2 regions of the Rouxiella chamberiensis genome follow, and region 1 is predicted to be linked to the other one. Evidence: predicted binding sites of a transcription regulator. Region 1 holds the regulator's gene; the other holds the start of a gene.

The links. The regulator sigma-54, encoded in region 1, starts transcription at its own class of promoters, with help from an activator protein. The targets are predictions, from matches to a motif close to GTTGGCACANNTTTCGCTNT.
Positions count from the first base shown of each region.
Region 2: a site for sigma-54 is predicted at 3,943-3,962, ahead of glnK (P-II family nitrogen regulator). Genes of this name have one in related genera too.

Region 1 is NZ_CP114058.1:3,279,288-3,289,033, forward strand. Features, by position in the region: gene O1V66_RS15185 (calcium/sodium antiporter) at 1-974, shown strand, start outside; partial or broken gene kdsD (arabinose-5-phosphate isomerase KdsD) at 1,040-2,024, shown strand; gene kdsC (3-deoxy-manno-octulosonate-8-phosphatase KdsC) at 2,092-2,658, shown strand; gene lptC (LPS export ABC transporter periplasmic protein LptC) at 2,655-3,230, shown strand; gene lptA (lipopolysaccharide ABC transporter substrate-binding protein LptA) at 3,208-3,759, shown strand; gene lptB (LPS export ABC transporter ATP-binding protein) at 3,766-4,491, shown strand; gene rpoN (RNA polymerase factor sigma-54) at 4,558-5,991, shown strand; gene hpf (ribosome hibernation promoting factor) at 6,015-6,302, shown strand; gene ptsN (PTS IIA-like nitrogen regulatory protein PtsN) at 6,424-6,894, shown strand; gene rapZ (RNase adapter RapZ) at 6,940-7,794, shown strand; gene npr (PTS phosphocarrier protein NPr) at 7,822-8,094, shown strand; partial or broken gene O1V66_RS15240 (BglG family transcription antiterminator) at 8,146-9,746, opposite strand, start outside.
Region 2 is NZ_CP114058.1:2,767,729-2,777,474, forward strand. Features, by position in the region: gene O1V66_RS12850 (MGMT family protein) at 66-374, shown strand; gene O1V66_RS12855 (YbaY family lipoprotein) at 461-1,027, opposite strand; gene tesB (acyl-CoA thioesterase II) at 1,252-2,118, shown strand; gene amtB (ammonium transporter AmtB) at 2,215-3,501, opposite strand; gene glnK (P-II family nitrogen regulator) at 3,544-3,882, opposite strand; gene O1V66_RS12875 (SmdB family multidrug efflux ABC transporter permease/ATP-binding protein) at 4,251-6,035, opposite strand; gene O1V66_RS12880 (SmdA family multidrug ABC transporter permease/ATP-binding protein) at 6,032-7,801, opposite strand; gene O1V66_RS12885 (Lrp/AsnC family transcriptional regulator) at 7,950-8,405, opposite strand; partial or broken gene O1V66_RS12890 (PLP-dependent cysteine synthase family protein) at 8,526-9,570, shown strand; gene cof (HMP-PP phosphatase) at 9,674-9,746, opposite strand, start outside.

The sequences.
Region 1 (9,746 bases):
TTCTCGCTAGCGTACTAATGATAGTCGGCCTGTTTCTGCTTGTTTATGCCGCCGATCGTCTGGTGTACGGCGCTTCGGTTCTGGCAAGCTCGGTCGGTATTCCCCCTCTTGTTATTGGTATGACGGTCGTTGGCGTGGGGATTTCCCTGCCTGAGCTGGTTGTCTCGACGACGGCGGCCATGAATGGTCAGCTGGATCTGGCGGTTGGCAACGTGATTGGCTCGAATATCACTAATATTCTTCTGATTCTAGGTGGTGCTGCGCTAATTCATCCACTTTCCGTGCGTTCTGATATCCTGCGACGCGAACTGCCGCTAATGTTGATGGTCACCGTGCTTTGCGGATTCCTGCTGAGTGACAGCGAGCTTAATCGATGGGACGGCATTATCCTGATTGCCGCTGCCGCCGTGTTTCTGCTGTTTATGGTCAGGATTGCCAAAAAGTCCCAGCAGCTTGGGCAGGACACGCTCACCAGCGAGCAGATGGCCGAATTACCGCAGGATGGCAGCAACACAGTAGCATTTTTGTGGCTGGCGCTGGGGTTTATTATCATGCCGCTGGCATCGAACATGATTGTAGACAATGCCTCGGTCATTGCCCGCTATTTTGGCGTGAGCGAGCTGGTTATCGGCCTGACCGTCGTCGCCATCGGCACCAGCCTGCCCGAACTCGCCACCTTTATTGCGGGTGCGTTGAAAGGGGAAGACGATATTGCACTCGGCAATATCATCGGTGCCAATATTTTTAACATGTGTCTGGTTCTCGGCCTGCCCGCGCTGGTCGCCCCGGGCAGTTTCAACCCCGACGCCTTCCATCGGGATTACTGGGTGATGCTGGTGGTCAGCATCGTATTGACCGGACTCTGCCTGATGCGCAAGCACCGGATTGGCCACCTTGCCGGCGCCCTGCTGTTGTGCGGATTTATTGCCTATCTCGGCGTGCTTTTCTTTGCTCCCGGAAGCGCAGCACTCTAGATCTGAAGATCTGATAGAATCTGTGTAGATATTGCGCAGTTCGGACAAAGTCACAGGAATTGACGATGACATCATTTGAGAACGAAAATTTTAATTTCATCGAGGTTGGTAAACAGGTTCTGTTGACCGAACCGCGAGGGGCTGGAGCAGCTCGACCAGTACATCAACCATGACTTTAGCCGCGCCTGCGAGATGATGTTCAACTGCACCGGCAAAATCATCGTGATGGGCATGGGCAAATCGGGCCACGTCGGCCGCAAGATGGCCGCGACCTTTGCCAGCACCGGCACGCCTGCGTTTTTCGTGCATCCCGGCGAAGCGAGCCACGGCGATCTGGGCATGGTGTCGAAACAGGACATTGTCATCCTTATCTCCAACTCCGGTGAATCGCACGAAATTCTGTCTCTGATACCGGTGCTCAAACGGCTGGATATCCGTCTTATCTGCCTGACGGCCAATCCGGAAAGCTCGATGGGCAAGGCGGCCGACGTGCACATTTGCGTCAAGGTGCCAAAAGAAGCCTGCCCGCTCGGGCTTGCGCCAACGTCCAGCACGACGGCGGTTATGGTCATGGGCGATGCGCTGGCCGTTGCGCTGCTCGAGGCCCGCGGCTTTACGCCGGAAGATTTTGCGATGTCCCATCCGGGCGGCGCACTGGGTCGCAAGCTTCTGCTGCGCGTCAGCGATATCATGCACACCGGCAGCGAAATCCCGCAGGTCAGCCGCCAGGCTTCGCTGCGCGATGCCCTGCTGGAGATAACCCGCAAGAATCTCGGCATGACGGTGATTACCGACGACCTGATGAAAATCGAGGGGATCTTCACCGACGGCGACTTGCGCCGCATCTTCGATATGGGCGTAAACATCAACGAAGCCAAAATCACCGATGTCATGACAACCGGCGGTATCCGCGTCCGGCCTTCCCTGCTGGCCGTCGACGCCCTTAATCTGATGCAGGACAAGCACATTACCTGCGTCATGGTGGCCGATGGCGACCAGTTGATGGGTGTGGTACATATGCATGACATGCTGCGAGCCGGTGTTGTCTGATAGCCAAACGCATTAACATGTTTAACACTGGCAACAAAAAACAGCCTTAAATTAAGGAACTTCCCGAATGAGTAATAGCGCAGCCACCGTGGATACCTGTTATGGTCCCGTTAGCGCAGAAGTGCTGGAGCGAGCCAAGGCGGTTCGCTTGCTGATTTGCGACGTTGATGGCGTCATGTCCGACGGCCTGATTTTCATGGGCAACCAGGGCGAAGAACTAAAAAGCTTCAATGTGCGCGACGGCTACGGGATCCGCTGCCTGCTGACCTCTGAAGTCGAGGTGGCCATCATTACGGGGCGCAAGGCCAAATTACTGGAAGATCGTGCCGAAACACTCGGCATTCGCCATCTTTATCAGGGTCAGTCCGATAAGCTTTTGGCCTTCCGCGAACTGTTGGATACACTGTCCCTCGAACCTGCGCAGGTTGCCTATATCGGCGATGACCTGATTGACTGGCCGGTCATGGAGCAGGTCGGGCTTTCCGTGGCCGTGCAGGATGCCCATCCCATTCTTTTGCCCAAGGCAAATTATGTGACGCGCATTGCCGGTGGACGTGGCGCGGTTCGCGAACTGTGCGACCTGATTCTGCTGGCGCAGGGCAAGCTGGAGGACGCCAAAGGGCTGTCGATATGAATAAAACCAAGCTTTGGATAACGTTGCTGCTGGGTCTGCTGGTCCTTATCCTGATCGGCTGGACCCTGTCGGACAACACCGAGCCGACGCCCGGTGCCGCAGTCAATACCCAGGATCCGACCTACCAGAGTCAGCACACGGTGACCGTGGTCTATGACCCGACCGGAAAACTGAACTACAAGCTGGTCTCGGAAGAAGTGAAATATTACACCACGGACCAGCTTACCTGGTTTACCAATCCGGTGGTGACCATGTATGACCCGCAAACCAGCGTCGCGACCTGGACCATTCGTTCCGACCGCGCCAAACTGACCGATGACAAGATGCTGTATCTCTATGGTCACGTGCAGGTTGATAGCCTGACGCCGACCACGTCACAGCTGCAAAGAATAAAAACAGACAATGCCCAGGTGAATCTGGTCACACAGGACGTAGCCTCAGACGATGAAGTCTACATTTATGGCACCGGTTTTACCTCTAACGGCATGAAAATGCGTGGTAATCTGAGAAATAAAACCGCACAGCTGATCGAAAAGGTAAATACAAATTATGAAATTCAAAACCAAAAATAATCTCCGTAACCTTCTGATCACCAGCGCGCTGTTAGCGGTAAGTCTTCCGGCGCTGGCATTGAAAGATGACACCACCAAACCCATGACTATCACATCGGATAATCAGGCGGTGGATATCAATACCAATACCGTGACCCTGACCGGTAACGTTATCCTGAAGCAGGGCAGTATTCTGGTCCATGCCGATCGCGCGACCATCGTTCGTCCCAACGGCGAGTCCGGCAAGGAAGTGGTCGAAGGTTTCGGTAATCCGGTGACGTTCCAGCAGATGCAGGACAACGGCAAGCCGCTGAAAGGCCACGCCGCGAAAGTCCGCTATGAAGTCGAGAAGGATCTGGTTACGCTGACAGGCGATGCGTATCTCGAACAGCTCGACAGTAACGTCAAGGGCGATCGCATTACCTATCTGGTGCAACAGCAGCAGATGCAGGCCTATAGCGACAAGGGTAGCCGCGTGACCACCGTGCTGGTACCGTCTCAGCTACAGCAAAAGACCCCTGCGGCTGCAGGTCAGAAAAAGAGTAACTGATAATCTATGGCAACGTTAATCGCAGAAAATCTGGCGAAAGCCTACAAGGGCCGTAAAGTTGTTGAAGACGTCAGCCTGTCGGTCAAGTCAGGTGAAATCGTCGGACTTTTGGGTCCAAACGGCGCCGGTAAAACCACCACTTTCTATATGGTGGTGGGCATTGTGCAGCGCGACGCGGGTCGCATTGTCGTTGACGACGAAGACATCAGCCTGCTGCCGCTGCATACCCGTGCGCGTCGCGGAATCGGCTATCTGCCGCAGGAAGCCTCCATCTTCCGTCGTTTGAGCGTGTACAACAATCTCATGGCCGTGCTGGAGATAAGAGACGATCTCGACAAAGAGCAGCGCGTCGCTCGCGCCAACGAGCTGATGGAAGAGTTCCATATCTCGCACCTGCGCGACAGCCTCGGGCAGTCGCTGTCCGGGGGTGAACGTCGCCGCGTGGAGATTGCCCGTGCGCTCGCCGCCAATCCAAAATTCATCCTGCTCGATGAACCTTTTGCCGGTGTCGACCCGATTTCGGTTATCGATATCAAGAAGATCATCGAACATCTGCGCGACAGCGGGCTTGGCGTGCTGATTACCGACCACAATGTGCGCGAAACGCTGGATGTCTGCGAACGCGCCTACATTGTGAGCCAGGGCCATATGATTGCCCACGGCACGCCGGAAGAAGTCATGCAGAATGAACAGGTTAAACGCGTCTATCTAGGCGAGGCTTTCCGTCTTTAATTGAGGCTTTCGGTCTTTAAAAGTAGATACTCCGCTAATTTGTCGTAACGGAATTGAAATCAAGATATGAAGCAAGGTTTGCAACTCAGGCTCAGCCAGCAACTGGCAATGACACCGCAACTCCAGCAGGCAATTCGTCTGCTGCAGCTGTCCACGCTTGAACTCCAGCAAGAGATACAATTGGCACTGGAGAGCAACCCGCTGCTGGAGCAATCCGATCTGCATGATGAAGTAGACGCCAAAGAAGCGACCGAAAGCGAGGCGCTGGACACCCGCGAAGCCCTCGAGCAGAAAGACATGCCCGAGGAGCTGCCGCTCGATGCCACGTGGGACGAAATCTACACCGCAGGCACGCCGTCCGGCACCGGCAACGATTACAGCGATGACGAGCTGCCGGTTTATCAGGGTGAAACGACCCAGACGCTGCAAGACTACCTGATGTGGCAGGTCGAGCTGACGCCGTTTACCGAAACCGATCGCGCAATCGCTACCTCTATTGTCGATGCCGTCGATGACACCGGTTATCTGACCATTTCTCTCGATGATATTCTCGAAAGCATCGGCGACGAAGACGTCAGCATGGACGAGGTCGAGGCAGTGCTTAAACGCGTTCAGCGGTTTGACCCTGTGGGCGTTGCCGCCAAGGATCTGCGCGACTGCCTGCTGATTCAGCTTTCCCAATACATTCCCGAGACCGCTTTTCTGACCGAAGCGCGGTTGATCGTCGGCGAACATCTCGATCTGCTCGCCAATCACGATTTTCGCGCACTAATGCGTTCAACTCGCCTAAAAGAAGATACACTTAAGGGAGCGATGCAGCTGATTCAGTCTCTGGATCCCAGACCTGGCCAGTCCATCAACACCGGCGAATCCGAATACGTGATCCCCGACGTGCTGGTGCGCAAGGTCGGCAAAATCTGGACGGTAGAGCTGAATTCCGACAGCATTCCACGCCTGAAGATAAACCAGCAGTACGCTGCAATGGGAAATTCAGTGCGCAACGATAGCGACGGGCAATTTATCCGCAGTAATTTGCAGGAAGCCAAATGGCTGATAAAGAGTCTGGAAAGTCGCAACGAGACGTTATTGAAGGTAACGCGTTGTATTGTTGAACAGCAGCAGGCATTCTTTGATCTCGGTGAAGAGTATATGAAACCTATGGTGCTGGCCGATATTGCCAGTGCCGTGGACATGCACGAATCGACCATCTCCCGCGTGACGACGCAGAAGTTTCTGCACAGTCCACGGGGCATTTTCGAACTTAAGTATTTCTTCTCCAGTCATGTGAGTACGGACAGCGGGGGTGAAGCTTCATCCACGGCTATCCGGGCACTGGTCAGGAAATTAATCGCGGCGGAAAACCCCGTCAAACCTCTGAGCGACAGCAAGTTAGCCACTATGCTATCGGATCAAGGCATTATGGTGGCGCGACGCACTGTAGCAAAATACCGAGAGTCTTTGTCAATCCCGCCTTCAAACCAGCGCAAACAGTTGGTTTGACCTCAACAGAGAAGGAAGACATTATGCAACTCAACATTACCGGACATCACGTAGATATTACCGAACCTCTCAGAGAATTCGTGAACGCAAAGTTTGCCAAACTCGAGCAGTACTTTGACCGAATCAATCAGGTTTATATAATATTGAGTGTCGAAAGAGTGCAGCAGGTGGCCGAAGCCACGCTGCACGTGAACGGAGGCGAGTTGCATGCCACCTCGGAGCATCAGGACATGTACGCCGCTATCGACGGGTTGGTTGATAAACTGGCTCGCCAACTGAACAAACACAAAGACAAACTGAAACAGCACTGATCCTTAAGACCTTTATATCGGCTCGTGTTTTTACCCAACGTTTCCGAAGCCCCTGCTTCACACACGACGGGTAAAAAGCGAGCCGTTAAATCTTTAAGGCAGACGCCAAAGTGAAAATGAGATGATTAACGATACAGCACTGCAGCTGACTTCGGTGTTAAACGCCGAATGCACGAAAAGCAACGTCCATTGCGCCAGCAAGAAACGCGCACTGGAGATCATTAGCGAACTGGCAGCCAAACAGCTGAACCTCGCGCCGCAGGTGATTTTCGATGCCGTTCTGACCCGTGAACGCATGGGCAGTACCGGGATCGGTGCTGGGATTGCAATCCCTCATGGAAAACTTGAAGAGGACACACTGCGCGCGGTCGGCGTTTTTATCCAGCTCGAGCAGCCCATTGCATTCGATGCCGTGGATAATCAGCCGGTTGACCTGCTTTTTGCCTTGCTGGTTCCTGCGGATCAATGTAAAACCCATTTACATACCCTGTCGCTGGTGGCGAAAAAGCTGGCCGACAAAGCGGTATGCCGTCGCCTGCGAAGTGCGCAAAGTGACGAAGAGCTTTACCAGATAATGACCGAAGACGAGTAAATCGCTGAAAATAGACGATTGATTTAACGAAGGAGTAAGAAACTCATGGTGCTGATGATAGTCAGCGGCCGTTCCGGTTCTGGAAAGTCCGTCGCCCTGCGTGCGCTGGAAGATATGGGCTTTTATTGCGTCGACAATCTGCCGGTGGTGTTATTGCCCCAGCTGGCTCGCGAGCTGGCTGAACGCAATACCTCGGCCGCCGTCAGCATTGACGTTCGCAATATGCCGGAAACGCCTGAAGTTTACGAACATGCCATGACCCAGCTTCCGGACAGCTTCTCGCCACAGCTGCTGTTCCTGGATGCCGATCGCAATACGCTCATCCGTCGCTACAGCGACACGCGGCGTTTGCACCCTCTTTCCAGCAAGAATCTGTCTCTCGAAAGCGCTATCGATCACGAAGCCGAGCTGCTTGAACCCCTGCGCTCCAGTGCCGACCTGATTATCGATACTTCCGAGATGTCCGTGCATGAGCTGGCGGAAATGCTGCGCACCCGTTTACTCGGCAAGCGCGAACGCGAACTGACAATGGTGTTTGAGTCTTTCGGCTTCAAGCACGGCATTCCTATCGATGCCGACTACGTCTTCGATGTGCGTTTCCTGCCGAATCCGCACTGGGATCCCAAGCTACGCCCGATGACCGGACTCGACAAGCCCGTTGCGGCCTTTCTCGACCGGCATACGGAAGTGCACAACTTCATCTACCAGACCCGCAGCTATCTCGAACAGTGGCTGCCGATGCTGGAAACCAATAATCGCAGCTATCTGACGGTCGCCATCGGGTGTACCGGCGGGAAACACCGTTCGGTCTATGTCGCCGAACAGCTTGCCGACTATTTCCGTTCACGGGGCAAAAACGTGCAGTCTCGCCACCGTACGCTCGAAAAACGCAAAGCATGAGGGTGACTCTTTTGACGGTGAAAAGTTATGTCGATTAAACAGAAAGTCGAGATTAAAAACAGGCTCGGCATGCACGCGCGTCCGGCCATGAAACTGTTTGAACTGGTACAGAGTTTCGAGTCGGAAGTCTTGCTGCGCAACGATTCCGGCATTGAAGCCGAGGCCAGCAGCGTTATTGCCCTGCTGATGCTCGACTCGCCAAAGGGTCAGGAGATTGAAATCGAGGCCAACGGTCCCGATGAAGCCGAAGCCCTCGCCGCGGTCATCAACCTGATTAATTCAGGCTTCGACGAAGAATAGTCCCGCCTCCCGCACAAAGGGCGCGAATACGTCGCCCTCGCCTTTCGAATTCTAAATCCTGCTCAAACAGTCGATAGCCACCGCCTTGAAACAGTCGAAGTCCGGGCTAGTGAGCAGTCGGCTCATCGACCGCTCGCGCACAAACGTGACAAACAGGTCATAGATAGCCATCGCCTCTTCGTAATCCGCTTTGCTTATCGCCAGCAGAAAAATCACGTGCGCCGTTTCGCCGTCGCCCCATTTGATGCCGTGCGGCGACAAAATCGTGATCACCACCGTTTTTTTCGCCAGCAAACCCAACGAGTGCGGCAGTGCGATGCCTTCGCCAAGCATGGTGGACACAATCTCTTCGCGCTCGACCACCGACGGATAAAACTCGTCATCGACATAGCCCTCCTCTTCAAGCTGCGTGCATACCTTGCGAAACAGCTGTGCCTGCGTCATCGGCTCGTCGAGGCGCATAAAGTGCCGCTTGTCGAAGAATTTCTCCAGCATATAAGGGCGCGTGCGGTCCACCAGCACCAGTTTGCCGAGCTGCTCCATCTGGTAGTCGGTCGGAAAAGGCGAAAGGACAATCACCGGCTTGTTGCGCTCCGTAACCCGCGCATTGGCGATGATAAAGTCTTCGTCAATGTGCGCGAGCTTTTCGTAATCGCGCAATGAAATCACCCGGGTAATGACGATTTGTGGAAACTTGCGGCTGATTTGCGCCTGAATCATGCGAATGGTCGAATTGCCGGTATCGCAGACCAGCATGGCCTGCGGATGGCGCTGATAGCCGATATTGTAATGGCGCTCCAGACCGACACCGATGTGCAGCACCAGAAAGCCGATTTCATTTTCGCTCAGACTGTACGGCGAATATTTCCCCCAGCTCGACACCGCCGCCAGCGTGACGTCATAAGCCATGGGGTAGTGCTGCTTGATGTTGCCGAGCAGCGGATTGGGGATGTTTATCTGATATTTCACCCGCGTAATCATCGCCTTGATGTGGGTCAGCAGGTCGGAGCGCAACTGCTTGTCGCGCTGCAAGTCATAGTTATAGTTGGCGTTGATGTACGACAGGATGTAGTCGACCAGTGACTCATCGTCGTCGGCGTTGATGTCGGTCGGCAAGAGGCTCTGCACACGGCGTACGGCAATGTTGACCCGCAGATAGGCTTCTTCGGCGGCCGGAATCTCCTTGCCGACCAGCCGTTTAAGCTCGGCGGCAAGCTTCACCGAGGCCTGCTTTACCGCCGGTTCCTCTTCTTCGACGTCAAAATCGGTCAAGGGATAGCCCCCGGCAATGCGTTTTACCGCCACGGCGCAGTAAAGAATCAGGTATTGCTCGCCTTCGTCGGTAAGTTGAATCGACGACGGCGCAAACAGCTGATGCATAAACTCGGTCAGCGGCTGCACGGCGTCGGCCGCCAGGCTTTCGGCTTTCAGAAAGGAGCGGGTAGGATCGTCGGGATTAAGCTGGAACAGCAAGTCGGTCAGGCAGGCGCGAATGGAAAGCTCCGCGCCGTAAAGTTTCATGCCGTAGCGCGGTTTGGTTTCGATATCCAGATGATAACGCGCCAGATGCTCGCGGACTTCGGGCATGTCGTTTTGCAGCGTTCCCCGACTGATAAACCATTCATCGGCCAGGTCTTCGAGTTTCAGCGAAT
Region 2 (9,746 bases), 510 kb from region 1:
TAACTGCCGACAACCGTTGTTTTCTTATACAATCGACGCCAGTTTTATTGATAAAGGTATCGGGCATGTCAGAAGTCGATAATTTTCGTCAACGCGTTTTCCAGATAATCGCCGCCATCCCGTCGGGTCAGGTCACAACCTATGGCGAGGTCGCCCGTATGGCAGGCTCGCCTCGCGCGGCAAGGCAGGTAGGCGGCGTGTTGAAAAAGCTTCCCGAAGGCAGCACGCTACCCTGGCATCGCGTTGTGAATCGCCACGGCGAGATCTCGCTGCAAGGTGAAGATTTCAAACGTCAGCGTCAGGCACTGCTGGCCGAAGGCGTAATGTTCAGGGCGGGCAAGATAGATTTACTGACGTTCGGCTGGAAATTCTAGAGAATACGATGTGAAGGGCAGGCATTCCCCGCCTTGAAGGTGACTTGTTGTCACCAGGAATCAAGACGGGGAAGGATTACAGCCTGTTAATACATTGGGGCTGGAGCCGGTGGCGGTACGGGTGCACCGTTAGGCTGCGACACGGCCGGGTTGCCCATCGGGCCCGGTGCGGCCGGTTGAGTCACTACCGGCACCGAGGTTGCTGGCACCAATTGCAGATCGGCACGCGTGCCTTTCGCATTATTGATGACTTCCTTGATGTCCTGGGTGATAAAGGCCAGACGACCATTAATGGTCAGCGCCGCACTCAGGATAATATGGGAGTTAGGTTTAATGTCCTGCGGGTTATACGGCAGGATAAAGCTGTATGGTGCCTGTTTCCCCTCTGTACGCGCGACTTTCTGGGCAATGACCCGTGAAGGGGCATCGGCCAACGAGGCGTCGGACAGTGTGACCGTCAGTACCGAATCCGGTGGTAAAGCGACACGTTGAGAAATATTCACCGTACCGGACACGTTGGGGCCGGTAATGGCCGGACGCGTTGACGGACTCGCGGACGAGTTAGGTGATTCTGGGGGAGGCGTCTGATGTGTAGCACAACCTGCTAGAGCAAAAGACAGCGCGGTCCCACCTACTATCTGCCAAAGTTTCATAGATCGTACTCCTTTTATTGTCATCTTTTCGGCGCAATTCTATATGCCAATTTGATTGGAATAGTCAATTTAACCACTCGTACAAATAACTATGGCACATAAATCCGAAATATTCCTGCCGCCGGAATAAAGCTTCTTCTGCCTGCGGGAAGTTCCACTATCTTTTGTTGAGAAACGCCCGCCATCACAGCATAGTAGAAAAAACCACATTGACGAGGTTAGCCATGAGTCAGGCACTGCATAATCTTCTGGATTTACTCAATCTTGAAAAAATTGAAGAGGGATTGTTTCGCGGGCAAAGCGAAGATCTCGGGCTACGGCAGGTTTTCGGCGGACAGGTGGTCGGGCAGGCGCTGTACGCCGCCAAGCAGACCGTTCCCACCGACCGCGGCATTCACTCCTTCCACAGCTATTTTCTGCGCCCTGGCGACAGCACGCGGCCTATCGTTTATGACGTTGAAATCCTGCGCGATGGCAACAGTTTCAGTGCGCGGCGGGTCAAGGCGGTACAAGGCGGCAAACCGATTTTCTATATGACCGCCTCTTTCCAGAGTCATGAAAAGGGATTCGAGCATCAAAACAGCATGCCCGAGGTGCCAGAGCCAGAAACACTGCTTTCCGAAACCGAGATTGCACGTAATTTCGCGCACCTGATCCCCGAAAAATACAGAGAAAAGTTTACCGGCCAGCGCCCTATCGAAATGCGCCCGGTGAAATTCCATAATCCTCTGCAAGGCAAGAAAGATTTACCGGAACGCGCCATCTGGATAAAAGCCAATGGCGAGATGCCGGATGACCTGCGCATTCATCAGTATCTGCTGGGCTATGCCTCGGATTTCAACTTTCTGCCGACTGCGCTGCAACCGCACGGCGTCGGTTTTCTCGAGCCGGGCATGCAGGTCGCGACCATCGACCACTCCATGTGGTTCCACCGCCCTTTCCGTCTGGACGAATGGCTGCTGTACAGCATAGAGAGCACTTCGGCGTCGGGCGCAAGGGGATTTGTCAGAGGACAGTTCTACACGCGTGACGGCGTGCTGGTCGCCTCTACGGTGCAGGAAGGCGTGATGCGTAACAGAAAGGCGGAATAAGGTTTACGACGTTTTTGCGCACAATAAAAAAGGGGACGAAATTATCGTCCCCTTTTGCCATCTCATCACTACTCGTTATATTTTTATCAAATCGTATTACTGGTTGTACGCGTTTTCGCCGTGGCTGTTCACGTCCAGACCTTCACGTTCCTGCTCTTCAGGAACACGCAGACCTACGACCATGTCGGCAATCTTGTAGGCGATAAACGCCACGACGCTCGACCAGACCAGTGTCACCACGATGCTCAACAGCTGGATCCAGACCTGATGACCCATTGTTACGCCTTCTGCGTAGCCGGTGCCGCCCAGGGAGCTGGCGCTGAATACGCCGGTCAGGATGCATCCTACGATACCGCACACGCCGTGCACGCCGAACACGTCACAGGTGTCATCCACGTTGAGCCATTTTTTCAGGGTAACAACACCCCACAGGCCCGCAACGCCGCCTACCAGACCAATAATCAGAGCCCCGCCGACGCCGACCGTACCACAGGCCGGCGTGATGGCAACCAGACCCGCGATGGCACCGGAACAGGCACCCAGCAGCGAAGGTTTACCGCGAACCATCCACTCGACCAGCACCCATGACAGGATTGCGCCTGCGGTAGCCATGACGGTGTTCAGGAACGCCAGCGCAGCAATCGAACTTGCCGAGCTTGCAGAACCGGCGTTGAAGCCGAACCAGCCCACATACAGCACCGCCGTACCGGTAAACACCATCGGCAGGTTGTGAGGTTTGAACGCTTCCTTGCCAAAGCCCGCACGTTTACCCAGCAGATACGCACCGACCAGACCGGCGCTTGCTGCGTTGATGTGAACGACAGTACCGCCTGCAAAGTCCAGCGCGCCGTCGGCCGCCAGGAAACCGCCTGCCCATACCATGTGCGCGATTGGAATATAAGAGAACGTCAGCCAGATAACGGTAAAGATAAGCACCGCAGAGAAGCGGACACGTTCAGCAATGCCGCCGACGACCAGCGCCACGGTAATCGCCGCGAAGGAGCACTGGAACGCCACGTGAATCATCTGCGAGAAGGTGCCGGTGAGCGAGGTCAGACCGATGCCTTTCAGCATTGCGTTGCTGAATCCGCCGAAGAACGCGTTGCCTTCGCTGAAGGCCAGGCTATAGCCGTAAAGCATCCACAGTACGCAAACCAGAGCAAACGTGACGATGACCTGAGTCAGCATCGACAAGACGTTTTTGGAACGCAGCAGGCCGCCGTAGAACAGCGCCACGCCGGGAACGGTCATGAACAATACCAGTGCTGTACAAATCATCATGAAGGCATTGTCGGCGCCGTTGGCAACCGGATCGGCCGCCATTGCCAGAGAAGGCAACAAGGCAACGCCGGCAAGCCCCATCATGGATAAAAGTTTTTTCATTATCAATCTACCCCTATTTCTAGTTCTAATCCGAGTCTGTAATTACAGCGCTGCTTCGTCGGTTTCGCCGGTACGGATGCGAATAACGCGTTGCAATTCGGCAACGAAAATCTTGCCATCACCGATCTTGCCGGTGTAGGCCGCCTTACTAATCACATCAACCACTTCATCAAGCTGATCGTCAGCGATAGCGATATCTATTTTTACTTTTGGCAGGAAGTTGACGCTATATTCAGCACCACGATACAACTCCGCATGACCTTTTTGGCGACCAAAACCTTTGACTTCTGTTACGGTCAGCCCCTGAATGCCTACAGCTGACAGTGCTTCGCGCACGTCTTCCAGCTTGAAAGGTTTGATCACCACAGTAACCAGCTTCATTTTGCCACTCCTTAATTAAGAGCTTATCGTGATGCGACTCACGCCCAATACGAATTGGTTAAAGCAAGGGTTGTGCCAAAAATGCTCAATTTAGCGGATTCGCGTCATTAGCCCCTAGCCACGGCATTTTCGGAATATTCGCCAAAGGATTTGGCGCGTATTGGGCCACAGGCGTGCAAACGGCAAGGCACCAAAACGGTGCATAATGGTCACAAAGAGTGCAGGGATATCGGAGGCGGCTGAGATGATGCCACAGGAGAGTGCAGAATGCGGAGAATCGAGGTCAAGAAGGCGGTTGAATTTTAGGCGCTACGCCCTGTCGAATCAGGCGTAGCGCGCGTTGAAAAGCTGTCGAAAATGTGGAAACACTACTCGGCGGAGGCGAGTTCTTCGCCTGCCAGTTGCAGTTGATACATCTGATAGTAGCGGCCTTTTTGCTGAAGCAGCTGAAGATGATTGCCCTGCTCCACTGCCTGACCGCGATGCAGCACCAGAATGTTGTCGGCATCGACGATGGTCGACAAACGGTGTGCAATCACTACCAGCGTCGTCTGCTGGCGAATGGCCCGCAAGGCACGGGAAATCGCCTGTTCGGTACCGGAGTCGATATTGGCCGTTGCCTCGTCGAGGATCAAAATTTCGGGCGCTTGCACCAGAACGCGCGCCATCGCCAGCAATTGCTTCTGCCCCACGGAGAGATTATTGCCCTGCTCGCCGAGACGGGTATTGATGCCTTCGGGCATCGCTTTTACCAGCGGCGCAAGCTGCACGGTTTCGAGCGCCAGCCACACCTGCGCTTCGTCGACATCGCGGCCGAGTGTCACGTTGGCGAGCACCGATTCGGCCAATACCACCGGGTCCTGCTGCACCATCGCCACGCCTTTGCGCAGGCAGGAATGGGACAACGTCGTCAGCGAGCGGCCATCGACGCGGATATCCCCATGATTCAGCGGATAATAGCCCATCAGCAGATTCGCGAGCGTACTCTTGCCGCTGCCTGTGTGCCCGACCAGCGCCACAAACCCTCGTGACGGCACGTGTAGCGAGATGTTCTCCAGCACCATTTTGTCCTGACGGTAGGCAAAGGAGACGTTGTCGAACTCGATTTCTCCGCTGGTCAACGGCGCGGTATCTTCACCGTACTCCTGCTGCGAACGGTCCATCAGGTCAAAGATACGTTCACCGGCGACCACCGCCTGTTGCAGAATCGACTGTTGCGAAGTCAGCGCTATCAAAGGTTCGTTAAGTCGTGAAAGGTAGTTGATAAAGGCATACAGCACACCTACGCCAATGCTGCCTTCTTCGCTGAAACCAAACAGCACCAGCAAACCGCACAGAATAAGTGAACCAAACAGGCTGAGCAGCGGACGCAGCAGAAAACCCTCCAGCTTCAGCGTTTTCATGCGCGCCAGATAGTGTGACTGACTGGCGCGGCTCAGGCGTTCGCCAAAGCGCTGCTGCTGGCGAAACTGCTGCACTACGCCCATGCCGTTGATCACTTCATTGAATCCGTCATTGATATCGGCCAGATAGCTGCGCACCTGACGCACGACCGGCGTGCTGTAGACCTGGTACAGCGCCATCACCACCAGCACGGCCGGGAAGATGCACGACGCAATCAGCGCCATTCGCCAGTCGAGTAAAAACATCGCCACCAGCATCGCGCCAATCAGGGCGATACTGCGCAATACGGTCGAGACAACGGTGACATAAAGATCACGAATCACTTCCGTATCATTGGTTACGCGAGAAATAAGCTGCCCGACCGGCTGGGTATCGAAGGCGCTCAACGGCTGGCGCAGTGCGGCATCCATCACTTCGGTACGCAGCCGCTGAACCACGCCAACCGCCGCGCGGTTAAACAGCAGCGCCTGCCAGTAGTGCAGACTGGCAGCCAGAATCTGCAACACGATAAAGGTCACCGCCAGCAGGCTGACCTTGCCCAGCGGCAACTCACCCTTGGCGACAAAGTGGTCGATGAAATAGCTGATAAGGATAGGGCCGAGCACTTCGGCGGCGGCGGCAATCCACAACATGATGACCGCAATCGACAACGGTCGTCGGTAGGATTTTCCGTAGACCAGCAGGCGTTTCAGCGTCGGCCAGAGTTTTATTTTTTTGGCGGGCGGCGCGTTGGAAATAAGCTCACTCATGACAATTCTGGCTCCGGTTCGGCAGGAACATCATCCAGCGCCGCTTCAAGCTGTTGATAACGATTCATATCGCGATACCAGCCAGCATTCGACGCCAGCATCTCGTGGTCGCCCCGCTGAACCACGGTGCCTTTGTTGAAGACCAGGATCTCGGCGGCATCGACCAGCGCAGACAGGCGGTGAGCGCTGATAATGACCGTTTTATTGCTGCCCCACTGGCGCAGGTTTTGCAAAATCTGATGTTCCGTACGGCCATCGACGGCGCTGAGTGCGTCGTCAAGGATAAGAATTTCGGCATCGAGCAACAGCGCGCGCGCAATTGAAATACGCTGCTTCTGCCCGCCGGACAGCATGACGCCGCGCTCGCCGACCTCGGTTTCATAGCCTTGCGGCAGGCGCAGAATATCGTCGTGCACGCAGGCCATTCTGGCCGCCTGCTCAATCTGTTCGGTGGTCGCCTCCGGTCGGCCGAGCGCGATGTTTTGCGCAATGGTGTCGGAGAACAGAAACGGCGTCTGGCTGACGACCGCGAGTCTGGCGCGCCAGTCGTCGAGCAGCACGTTATCCAGCGACTTGCCCTGATAGGAGATGCTGCCCTGCGTGACGTCGAACTGGCGCTGCAACAAGGCCAGCAACGTACTTTTTCCGGAGCCGGTCGGGCCGCAAAGGCCGAGCATATTGCCCGACGCGAGACGAAACTGTACATCCTGCAAGGCGGGCGTGTCGGTTTGCGGATACTGAAAACGGCGGATATTCACGTCGAGCGTGCTGCGATCGGCGGTTAGCGGTTGCGTGCCATCGACCACGCACGGCGCTTCTTCCAGCAGGCTGCGAATGCGGCTGTAGGCGGCGCTCCCGCGTTCGACAATATTAAACATCCAGGCCAGCGCCAGCATCGGCCAGATCATCAGGCCAAGATACATCACGAAACTGGTCAATTGGCCGAGTGTCAGGTAGCCATTGACCACCATCCAGCTACCGCCGCCAATCGCCAGCAGGTTGGCCATCGCGATAGAGACATAAATAGTGGGATCAAAACGGGCATCGACACGCGCCACGCGCATGTTTTTAAAACCGGTGTCTTCGGCCACTTCGGCAAACTGCGAGGATTGATGATTCTCGAGACCAAACGCCTTGATCATGCGAATGCTGGTCAGACTCTCCTGCGCCTGATCGTTTAGCGACGAAAACGCCGCCTGCGCAACCTTGAATCGCTGATGCAGCTGATCGCCGTAGCGCTTGATAACTGCCGCCATAATCGGCATCGGCACCAGCGAAAGCAGGGTCAGTTCCCAGCTGATTTGCGTCGCCATGACAATCAGCACGGCAAGCCCCATCACCAGCGAATCCACCAGCGTCAGCACGCCTTCGCCCGCCGCAAATACCACCCGGTCGACATCATTGGTGGCGCGCGCAATCAGGTCACCGGTGCGGTGACGTAAATAAAATGCCGGATGCTGACGACTCAGCTGACGATAGAAATTTTGACGCAGCTCGACGGCGAGCTGATAAGACGCGCCGAAAAGCAACACGCGCCAGACATAGCGCAGCAGATAGACCAGCACCGCCGTGCCCAGAATCAGGCCCAGCCAGCCGAAAAGCTTGCCGGAAGGGAGTGTCTTACTGGTCACGCCATCGATAATAATCCCCACCAGTTTGGGTGGCAGAAGTTGCAGGATAGCAATGATGATTAACAGAGCGACGGCACCCAGATACCTTTGCCATTCACGGCGGAAGTACCAGGCCAGTTGAGCGAACAGTCTCACGCAGATTTTTCCATGATTGTAGATGTTAGTTTTTGCATTGACCAGAGTAGCGTTGAATTACGGGATTCGCGTTGATTTCCATGATTCGCTTTGTTTGACGCGTCTAGAATAACACCGATGACCCGCCCTTCTCATGAAAGTTTTTTACCTAAAGTGGCAAATGCGTGGTCGACTTGATGCGCTCCATCGCGAAGTTGGAAGTGACATCGAGCAGGCCGGGCACGGCACTGACCAGCTTTTTATAGAAGTTATCATAGCTTTTCATGTCGGCGACCTGCACCTGCATCAGGTAGTCGAATTCTCCGGCCATGCGATAGAACGACAGCACTTCGGGAAAGGACTCAACCTGCTCGACAAAATTCTGATACCACTGACTGCTGTGCTGCTGGGTTTTGATGCGCACGAAAGCCGTCAGGCTCAGGCCGAGTTTTTCGCCGTCAAGCAGCGCCACCCGCCCACGAATAATGCCTTCTTCTTCCAGCCTTTTGACCCGCTTCCAGCAGGGCGTCGAGGTCAGATTTACGGCGTCGGCCAGTTCGCCAAGCGACAGCGTACAGTCCTCTTGCAGCATCGCCAGCAGCTTACGGTCAATTTTATCTATCATTTGGCGCTCCGAGAGAAAATCTTTCTCTAAAATTGCCGTTATCAACCAAAAATAGCAATCCTTTTTCCCGGGGAGCACGGTAATCTACCGTTCTCTACCTTTTAATACCGGAAGCTTCACATGAACGACTGCTGGGTCAAAAACGCCATCAAAGAGATCGACGCAGATTTTCAGCGTTCAGCCGACACCCATCTTATTCGCCTGGCCATCGCCGATTTTCCGGGCATCCCGCTTTACCTCAAAGATGAAAGCACGCATCCGACGGGCAGTCTGAAACATCGTCTGGCGCGTTCACTGTTTCTTTACGGCCTATGCAACGGCTGGATCAAGGAAAATACGCCGATCATCGAGTCTTCGTCGGGCAGCACTGCCATTTCAGAAGCCTACTTCGCGCGCCTGCTTGGCCTGCCGTTTATTGCCGTCATGCCCGCCTGCACTGCGCCGCGAAAAATTCAGCAGATCGAATTTTACGGCGGTCGTTGCCACTTTGTTGAGAACTCGAGCCAGATTTATGCGGCCTCCGAACAGCTGGCAAAAGAGTTGAACGGTCATTATATGGATCAGTTCACCTACGCCGAGCGCGCAACCGACTGGCGCGGCAACAATAATATCGCCGAAAGTATTTATCGCCAGATGGCGCTCGAGCCGTCACCCGGTTCCGCGCTATATCGTCATGAGCGCCGGAACCGGGGGCACTTCGGCAACGTTGGGGCGTTATATTCGCTATCAGGGACATCAGACGGAGCTTGTGGTCGTCGACCCCGAGAATTCGGTGTTCCATGACAGTTATCAGCAAAACGACAAGACGACCGTCGCCGCGTGCAGCAGCAGAATTGAAGGTATTGGTCGTCCGCGGGTCGAGCCTTCCTTCCTGCCGGGCGTGATTGACCGCATGATGCGCGTGCCCGATGCCGCCAGCGTTGCGACCGTGCACTGGCTGGAAACCATGCTGGGCCGCAAGGTCGGAGGGTCGACCGGTACCAATGTCTGGGGCGCGTTGCAGCTTGCCGAAGAGATGCGCGCGCGCGGTGAAAAAGGCGCTATCGTGACGCTGCTTTGCGACAGCGGCGAGCGTTATCAGCACACCTATTTCAATCCGCACTGGGTGGCCGAAAACCTCGGCGACCTGTCACCCTATCGCGAAAAGCTGCACGGCTTACGCTAGACATGCTGTCTAGCTAATAAAAAAGCCGACGGGAAAACGTCGGCTGGCTGTAATGCCCAAGTTTACGGGGGACGATAACTCGGGTAACCCTTATTCGACTCGCTTATTCAAACGAAAAGGACTCCAATGAATAAGGCCGATCGGGGTAATTCAGCCAATGTTGTAAAAAGTGTGAC